One region of the Peribacillus sp. CSMR9 genome, then DNA from elsewhere that is predicted to be linked to it. Evidence: riboswitches for the same ligand, from Rfam matches in the RefSeq annotation. Region 1 holds a riboswitch; the other holds the start of a gene.
What was found. A riboswitch is a leader RNA that binds a small molecule or an ion and turns the genes downstream of it on or off. The one in region 1 is predicted to bind cobalamin.
Positions count from the first base shown of each region.

Region 2: linked by a shared signal. The riboswitch ahead of N9I19_RS13100 (helical backbone metal receptor) and the one ahead of metE (5-methyltetrahydropteroyltriglutamate--homocysteine S-methyltransferase) in region 1 are both predicted to bind cobalamin.

Region 1 is NZ_JAOPHO010000028.1:3,617-8,051, reverse strand. It holds gene metE (5-methyltetrahydropteroyltriglutamate--homocysteine S-methyltransferase) at 1-1,875, opposite strand, end outside; cobalamin riboswitch at 2,021-2,212, opposite strand; gene N9I19_RS13845 (potassium channel family protein) at 2,472-2,888, shown strand; gene bcp (thioredoxin-dependent thiol peroxidase) at 2,951-3,421, shown strand; gene N9I19_RS13835 (aminopeptidase) at 3,434-4,435, shown strand, end outside.
Region 2 is NZ_JAOPHO010000025.1:23,217-27,651, forward strand. It holds gene N9I19_RS13095 (FecCD family ABC transporter permease) at 1-813, opposite strand, end outside; gene N9I19_RS13100 (helical backbone metal receptor) at 776-1,741, opposite strand; cobalamin riboswitch at 1,904-2,079, opposite strand; gene N9I19_RS13105 (polysaccharide deacetylase family protein) at 2,166-3,059, opposite strand; tRNA gene N9I19_RS13110 (tRNA-Arg) at 3,257-3,330, shown strand; gene N9I19_RS13115 (hypothetical protein) at 3,506-3,736, shown strand; gene N9I19_RS13120 (hypothetical protein) at 4,074-4,412, opposite strand.

The DNA.
Region 1 (4,435 bases):
CAAATACTCATCGCGATCGGTTTTTTTCAATGGCAGACCTTCCCTAAGTGCAGGCTCATCAACTTGGATCATTTTGATTCCAGCCGATTCCAATGCAATGACTTCTTTTTCCAAAGCAAGTGCCAGTTGGTAGCAAACATTCTCCCTGGAAATATCATCACGGACAAATGACCAGTTCAAAATCGTGACAGGACCTGTTAGCATTCCCTTTACCGTCTTGTTCGTCAGTGATTGTGCGTATACACTTTCCCTGACTGTCATCGGTTCGATGAAATCGATGTCACCGTAGATGACTGGTGGTTTCACGCAGCGAGACCCATAGGATTGTACCCAGCCCTTTTCTAGAAAGACGAATCCGCCTAACTTATGGCCGAAGTATTCAACCATATCCGTCCGTTCGAATTCCCCGTGTACAAGAACATCCAAGCCGATTTCTTCTTGGATATCAATCCACCTGCCGATTTCTTCGTTAACGAATGTTTCATATTGCGAAGCGGTCCATTCTCCTCTTTTGAACTTCCCACGTGCTTGTTTAACTTCAAATGTCTGTGGAAAGCTGCCGATCGTAGTCGAAGGAAGAAAAGGCAATTTGAAAAATTCCTGTTGTTTTTGGTAACGTTCTTTAAATGGAAGCTGACGGCCGACGTTCCTGGTTTTAACCTTTTCGACATTGGATTGTACATTCCCATGATTCCGTGCATTTGAACTTGCTAACGTTTGAACCGTAAATTTATTAGCATCGACTTTTTCGGCGATTGCTTCAAAGCCTTGATTATTCCCTTTGACCAAGAGTATGATTTCCTCAAGTTTCTCATCAGCGAAAGCGAGGGCCTCTTTCACTTCTTTTGAAAGGGCGGTTTCATTACGAACGGTCACTGGGACATGAAGCAGGGAACAAGAGGGCTGAAGCCAGATTTGGTCTTCGGCTACCTTTTTCTTAAGAGTCTCGATCAATTGGATTTTTTTCGATAAATCAGATAGCCAAATGTTTTTTCCGTCAATCACACCTGCAGCAAGCACTTTGTCCTTCGGGAAACCGAATGCTTCAAGATTACTTAGATTCCTCCCTTTATCATGTACAAAATCAAGACCGATTCCTTGGACTTGTAATTCGATGACTTCTTGGTAATGCTCCACGGCATCAAAGTATGTTTGTAGCATGATGTTCAGGTTTGGTGCTGCTTCATTCAGTTTTTCATAGAGGTAAGTAACAGTTTGCATATCATCTTTGGAAATGGATGAAACAAGAGAAGGTTCGTCCATTTGAACCCACTTCACGCCTTCTTGCTCCAACTCTTGCAGGATTTGCGTGTATAGGGGAAGCAGGCTCAGGATGATGCCAGGGATATCTTTTTTATTGAAGCCTTTGGAAAGGGAGATGAAAGTATAAGGTCCGATCAACACGGGTTTGGTTTCAATCCCTAGCTTTTCCTTGGCCTCCCGATATGCTGCAAGTGGTTTATTTTCTGTTAAAGTCAGCTGTGACAGGTTTAATTCAGGGACAATATAGTGATAGTTCGTATTGAACCATTTCGTCATTTCGGAAGCGACTTCGTCATTGTTTCCGCGGGCCATTGAATAATAAACGGAAAGGGGAACGCATCCGCCTTCATAGGCTGAATAACGTTCAGGAACAAGACCGAACATGACGGACATATCCAGCATTTGATCATATAAAGTGAAGTCGTTGGCAGGAATGATATCAATGCCTCGTTTCTTCTGTTTTTGTAAGTTGCCTAAACGGATGGCTTTTAGTTGTGCCGTAAATTCTGCTTCATCGATTTTACCGGACCAGTAAGCTTCTAATGTACGTTTCCATTCACGATCTTCCCCGATTCGCGGGTAACCCAAACTGCTGCTTTTCAAAATTCCCATCCTCCTACATTCATTTGATTTAACAATAAAAAAGCATCCCTAACCGTCAAAAGAGAAAGTTAGAAATGCTTAAAATAAAGAGGCATGCAGAATGCCCCTTACAATTATAAGGTCCCTAACACCTCCCTATCTCCCGTAGGTTAAAACAGTGTTGTCGAAATAGGCAGGTCTCCTGACTTAGGGAATATCATTAGCGACGGGCCTTCCCGATCCGTTGATCAGTGGCATATTGGATGGCGCTAACATTCCCATTACAGTGGCGGGACCGTGCCGGAATTACACCGGGCTTCCCTTTTAATCCTAATGAAAATTAGGAACCTATTTCCACATATGAAATTTCACAAAACCTGCTGGATAAACTGATTGCAGGTGGCTAATATTTATAAAATAAAAATTATTATAAATATTTAGACAACCTTAACATATCCGACTAAAAGGGTCAACATGAAAAAGATTCGGGATAAGGTCCCGAATTCCTGACAAATGCGTTTAGGATGTGTTAGTGATAAGGATAAAGTCTGTCCCTAAGAAAGAATATATTGTTTGGACAGGGAGTATGTATAGAGGGAGTGGCGTTTTGAAATGGGGCGTGGGGGATGACTTTCTACATCTTGATTGCAGGAATCATTTTTTGCATGGTGATGAGCATTCGTACCTTATTTCTTGTTGAGTCGGGAGGAAAGAAGTTCTCTCTGGAGGATATGCTGTGGCTTGGCAATTTATATGCGACGATATTAGTTGGATTTGCACTGATTTATTTATTATACGAGCTTCAGAATCATTCAGTGATTCTTGATATGGGCAATCGTTTGGACGGCAGTTTTTACGAGCAACTGAAGACTTCTTTTTATTTTAGTGCGATGACGATGTTTTCTGTAGGGTATGGGGATATATCCCCGATAGGCGTAGGCAGGATGATTGCGACAATCCAGGCATTCATCGGCTATACGCTCCCGGCCGCGTTTGTAATTCGGACGGTGATTGATTTAGATCAGGAAAGAAGGAATAAATGAAAGTTGTATTTCTTTCGATTATTGGGTACTCTTACCATAATGAAAGAAATGGAGGGTTCAATATGACTGTTAAAATTGGAGAAAAAGCACCTGATTTTCAACTCCCAGCAAACAATGGTGAAATGGTTTCCCTATCGGATTTTAAGGGGAAATACATTGTTTTATATTTTTATCCAAAAGACATGACGTCAGGATGCACGACGGAGGCCTGTGATTTCCGGGACCACAATGAGCAATTTGAGGAATTGGACGCTGTCATCATTGGTATCAGCCCAGACCCAGCGGCACGACATGAAAAATTCATCGAAAAACATGGATTGCCTTTTCTGCTGCTAGCTGACGAAAATCATGAAGCTGCTGAATCATTTGATGTGTGGCAATTGAAAAAGAACTTCGGCAAGGAGTATATGGGCATTGAACGTTCAACATTCCTGATTGATAAGGCAGGTAAGATAGTCAAAGAATGGCGTAAGGTAAAAGTAAAAGGCCACGTCGAAGAAGCTCTTGAAACTCTTCGCGACCTCAAAAAATAAGGGGACAGGCAAATGAAGGATGAGCGAATAACGAAGCTTGCTGCCAGGCTGATTCATCATTCGATACAATTAAAGCCAAAAGAGAGAATCCTTATTCGGGGCCATATCAACACGAAACCATTATTGAAAGAGCTGATTGATGAAACATACAGAGTGGGTGCTTATCCATATGTAGAACTTGAAGACGATGAGATAAGCCGGCACCTATTACAAGGGAATGTGAAGGAACAACTTGACACATCATCGCAATGGGCTCTGAAGAAATATACGGATATCGATGCGGTCATCATCATCACCGGTGAAGAAAACGATGTGGAAATGACTGATGTTCTCCTCGAAAGGCACCGTCTTCAAGGGGAGGCTATGAATTCTCCAACTCTTTTCTATGTGAACAACCGACGTTGGGTCTTGCTTAATTATCCCACCAACACATCAGCGCAAAAAGCCGGCATGACTTTCGACAGGTATCAAGACTTCCTTTTGAACGTATGCACAATGGATTATGGGAAAATGGAGGCGGCATTAAAACCGTTAAAACTATTGATGGAACGAACTGACAAAGTCAGGATCGTTTCACCAGGGACAGATTTGACCTTTTCCATTAAAGGTATGCCGGCTATCATATGTGCCGGAAAAAAGAATTTACCGGACGGGGAAGTATTTACTGCACCTATAAAAGAGAGCGTCAATGGAAGGATAGCCTTCAACACACCCACAACCTATGAAGGAATCACTTTTAGTGACATAGAATTAAACTTGAAAAAGGGGAAAATCAGTAAAGCCATTTCCAATCAATCTTCTAAAATGAACCGAATTCTGGATATTGATGAGGGGTCCCGTTTTATCGGGGAGTTCGCAATTGGAATCAATCCATACATATTGGAACCTATGGACGATATATTGTTTGATGAGAAAATAAGCGGGAGTCTGCACTTGGCTCTTGGACTTGCCTATGAAGAAGCTGATAATGGAAACCGTTCATCCATACATTGGGATATGGTCTTGATCCAGCGT
Region 2 (4,435 bases), on a different contig from region 1:
GGCAACGGCTGCCCCTGTCAATGTCGAACCGGCTATCAAGATCCACATTTTCCGCCGCTTCACGTTCACACCTAAGTGTTTTGCCCGGTCTTCCCCGAAAGTCATCGCATTCAATTCGCTTGCATTCATGATCAAGGTCAACGAACCAATGATAAAAAACGGCAAAATGATTACGATATAATTCCATCCGCGCATTGAGACGCTTCCCATCAGCCAGCCGATGATTTGTCTTAATTCATCACCCGTCAGCGCAATCATCAATGAAATGAAGGCACTTAAAAACGAGCTGAAAATGATTCCCGTTAAGATAATCGTTTCCACTTTCATCGACCGATCCATTTTTTTTGCAAAAGTCAGTACGCAGAGCATCGTGAGCACTGAACATAAGATGCTCAATGCCGGAAGAGTATATAAACCGATGAATGGCAGTGATATATTCAAGAATATTGTCAATACGGCGCCGACCGATGCTCCTGAAGAAATACCTAATGTGTAAGGATCAGCGAGCGGGTTCCGGAGCAGTCCCTGAAAGGCTGCCCCGGCAATCGCAAGTGATGCCCCAACCAAACCAGCGAGCAGCACACGCGGCAAGCGGATGTTCATCACGATATTCGTAAGCATCACATCCGGATCAGCAGAAATCGGCAAGTGGAAAATCTCCTTGCCGATTATTTGTATAAGTACGGGAATCGGAACTGGCACCGAACCAAAGGAAATGCCTATCGTCATTGCGAATAACAAAATTAACAACGCAATCAAATAAGCAAACGCCCATTTAGTTGTCAAATTGGTTCGGATAGACTGCTTTTGCAAGTTCCTCTACTCCTTCTATTAAGCGTGGACCGGAACGGGTCACCAAGTCAGAAGGGACATCAAAGACTTGGCCATTCTTAACGGCATTTACGTCTTGCCATCCTTTTCGGCCTGTCACTTCACTTACTGGATCTTTTGTATAATTACCATACGTTGTAATGATGACATCCGGATTTGCAGCAATCATCGACTCTTCATCAATTTTTGCCCAGCCGTCCAATTCAGCAGCAGCATTATCCGCTGAAATAATATGAAGCATTTCATTCATGAAGGTATTTTTTCCAGGTGTATATATATCCGGTGATGGCGAAACCTCAATTAAAACGGTCTTCCTATCCGCTTCCTTAACGGATTTGGCTTTTTCCTGAATATCCTTGAGCTTCGTTTTCATATCCGCAACGATTTCGCTTGCCTTATCATTTTCTCCCGTTGCCTTTCCAATCATTTCAATAGATTCATAGACTTGGTCAAAGCTTTGTGCATCATTGACTACAAGGACATCTATTCCAGCATCCTTAAGCTGCTTTAATCCCTCATTCGAATTATGGGCACTTGATGCATGGGCAAGAACAAGGTCAGGCTTCATGGAGACAATCAGCTCCGTGTTCATTTCCATTCCGCCAACTTTTTTAATTTTTTTCGTTTCTTCCGGGTAATTATCATTGTCGGAAACACCAACGACCTTTTTACCCAAACCAAGTGCAAAGACCACTTCTGTATTACTTGGTATCAACGTAACGATTTTCTTCGGTTTTTGTTCTATCGTTACTTTTTCGCCCGTTGCATCTTTAATCGTAATCGGGAAAGCGTCGTGTTGAGCATGATTCGTTTGCTGCTTTTCTTTTCCTTCATCAGTAGCGTCACTGCAGCCAACCATCATGCCTGCAGTAAGCAACATCAACAATATCAAACCAAAAATCTTCTTCATTTTCATTCCCCACAATCTTTTCATTTAATTTCTTCACCTAATAATCTCGGAAGATGCACCCAAAACAAAAAGCACCTCCCGTTAAACGGAAGATGCTTGTATGGCAACAATATCATTACGGACTCTTAGGGTCTGCCACACACCTTCCCATCCGCGTAGGTTACAGGTGTACGAATCTTGGCAGGTCTCCTGGCTCATGGTCATCGTCAACGGCACCTTCCCATATCCCCATACAGTGGTACACAGCCTTCAGCTCCCAAATACAGTGGCGGGACCGCGCTGGCATTTCACCAACTTCCCTTTTAAGTCATTAAGACACCAAATCGTTCATATGTATATAATTTTCACTGCCTTCATTATACACCATGTAAGAATCGATTATTATATGATTTTTCTGAACAAGTTTGAAATGCACCGTCCATTTTCAATGATTTGAAGCATTTTCTATCAGCGACGCGAACCCACCGACTGATAATCCAGGTGAAATCCGAACTCGATGCAAGGCATACATCCCTTGTTCCCTTGAAGCTCCTCCAGGTTCAGTAGTGGCTGCCATCTTGTATCCAGCTTCTTCTGAAAGCCTGAGACTCTCTTCATTATAACGACCAACTGGATAGGAAAGCACTGTCGTGTCCTGTTGCAGGATACGATCGAACAGATCCTTTGACTGGACCATTTCCGCTTCTTGCTGCTCTGCCGTCATTCGGTTCAGCTCCAAATGGTTGATAGTATGGCTTTCGATCGAAATCCCATTCCCGCTCATCTCCATCATTTGATTTTCAGTCAGGTGATGACCTTTATCGATGGACTTCCCGATCATGAAGACAGTCGCTTTCATATCATATTCTTTTAGTATATGGAAAGCGTCCGTGTAGTTATCTGTATAGCCATCATCAAAAGTAAGCCAGACACACTTTTCACTTGGCATCCGATTTTCGGTTAAAACGAGAAATGCTTCTTCAGGGGATAATGTATAGTAACCATTTTCCCGAAGCCAAGTCATTTGTAATCGGAATTCCTCTTTTGGTACCCGAAGGCCATTGCCTTCAGAAATGCTATGATACATCAATATTGGAAGCTGTACCGCGGACTCGGCCGTTATCCAGTCTCTCGTATCGATTCGTTCAGTATATAATTCGTCCTCCGAATCCTGCCCAGTGTCATTCTCCGCTGCTGCAGCCACTTCAATGTTATCTTTCGTGATCGGTGCAGCCGTCTTTGTGCCTATACCCTCTAAAATCCCTTGTGAGCATGCCGGTAAAATTAAAATCCCCAGCAGCGTCACCATCCATAAAACTCTATAATTCCCCACTATCATTCTCCTAATTTTTTCTAGCATAATAGTACCAGAAAACCAGGAAATAATAAAGTATTCCATTTAATGAAGAGTAAGGAAACAGGAGAGCTGAGTGCCCCCTAAGCGTCTAGATGTTTTTTTTCATAATTATTATTGCTATTAACTTGAAAAGTTTGCCTATAAGAAATATAATAAATAAGTCGTCGACTTTTTTATATGTCCCAGTAGCTCAGCAGGATAGAGCGACAGCCTCCTAAGCTGTAGGTCGTAGGTTCGATTCCTATCTGGGACGCTAATTTTATAAACCCTGTTATAATGCGGTTCTTCCGTGTTGTAGCAGGGTTTTTTCTGTTGGTATGACCGTTAAAAGCCGTAAATTGCATGTAGGATAAAAGCATTTCTGTACGTAGGAAACAGTGATATTCCATTTCACTATTATTTTTCTATGTCTGGAGGTGCTTTTTTTCATGAAGAAACACGTTATTAAACAGCGTGGAACTGCGATAAAGGAACGGAAATTGGACAGTAAGGCTACGGATAGTTTCACGATTGAATACACACTGCAAGAAGCCTTAGATATTTTTCTCCGTGCAAAAGTTGCTGAAGGTGTCCGACAGCGAACATTAGGCGAATATGTACGGCACATAAGGTATTTAACGGAATACTTATCTGTTTATCATCCGTCTTTTATGAAATGAAAAAACTAGTCGCTTTTGGGTCCATGTAACCTGCACGATGGAGCCAAGCATGAAACATAGAACCAGTTAGAAGAATCTCATTAATATCTACTCGATCAAGTTGGAGGGGATTAATGACCCTTATTGTAATTGGCTGAAGAAACAAAGGCACAAAAAAAGGAAGAGGGACTACAAAAGTCCCTCTTCCTTTTTCACTTTATTTTTTTGAAATTTTTCTTAATAAATATAAAGCGTATATGATAGCTGGTATAGCTCCAATCATTAAAATCATGTTTATTAAACCAAATATAAAATAAGAAGGCGATACATTCATTTTAATTCAACTCCATTAAAAATTTTAATCTCTATATGAATATTTTTGATAAACACGAGCATATTTACTATTTTTATTTAAAAGAGTAAGTTTGAGAGAACTAGTAAGACTTACATAGCCATTAGAAACGCTACCACTCAATTTATAATTTCCTACAGCATTCATATCATAACCTATTTTTTCAGCTTTTGAATCAGTAACATCACATGAAGCATCTACATTTGACCAAGTAGTACCTTTTGTTCCTGCTACAGAACAATATCTCATTTTCAACCCATAATTACCAACAGAATAATGATTACCTAATTTTAAGGTAGCAACAACCACCCCTACACTTTTTAATTTAACCCAAGCAGTATACAATCTTTCTCCATAATCTTTAGGTT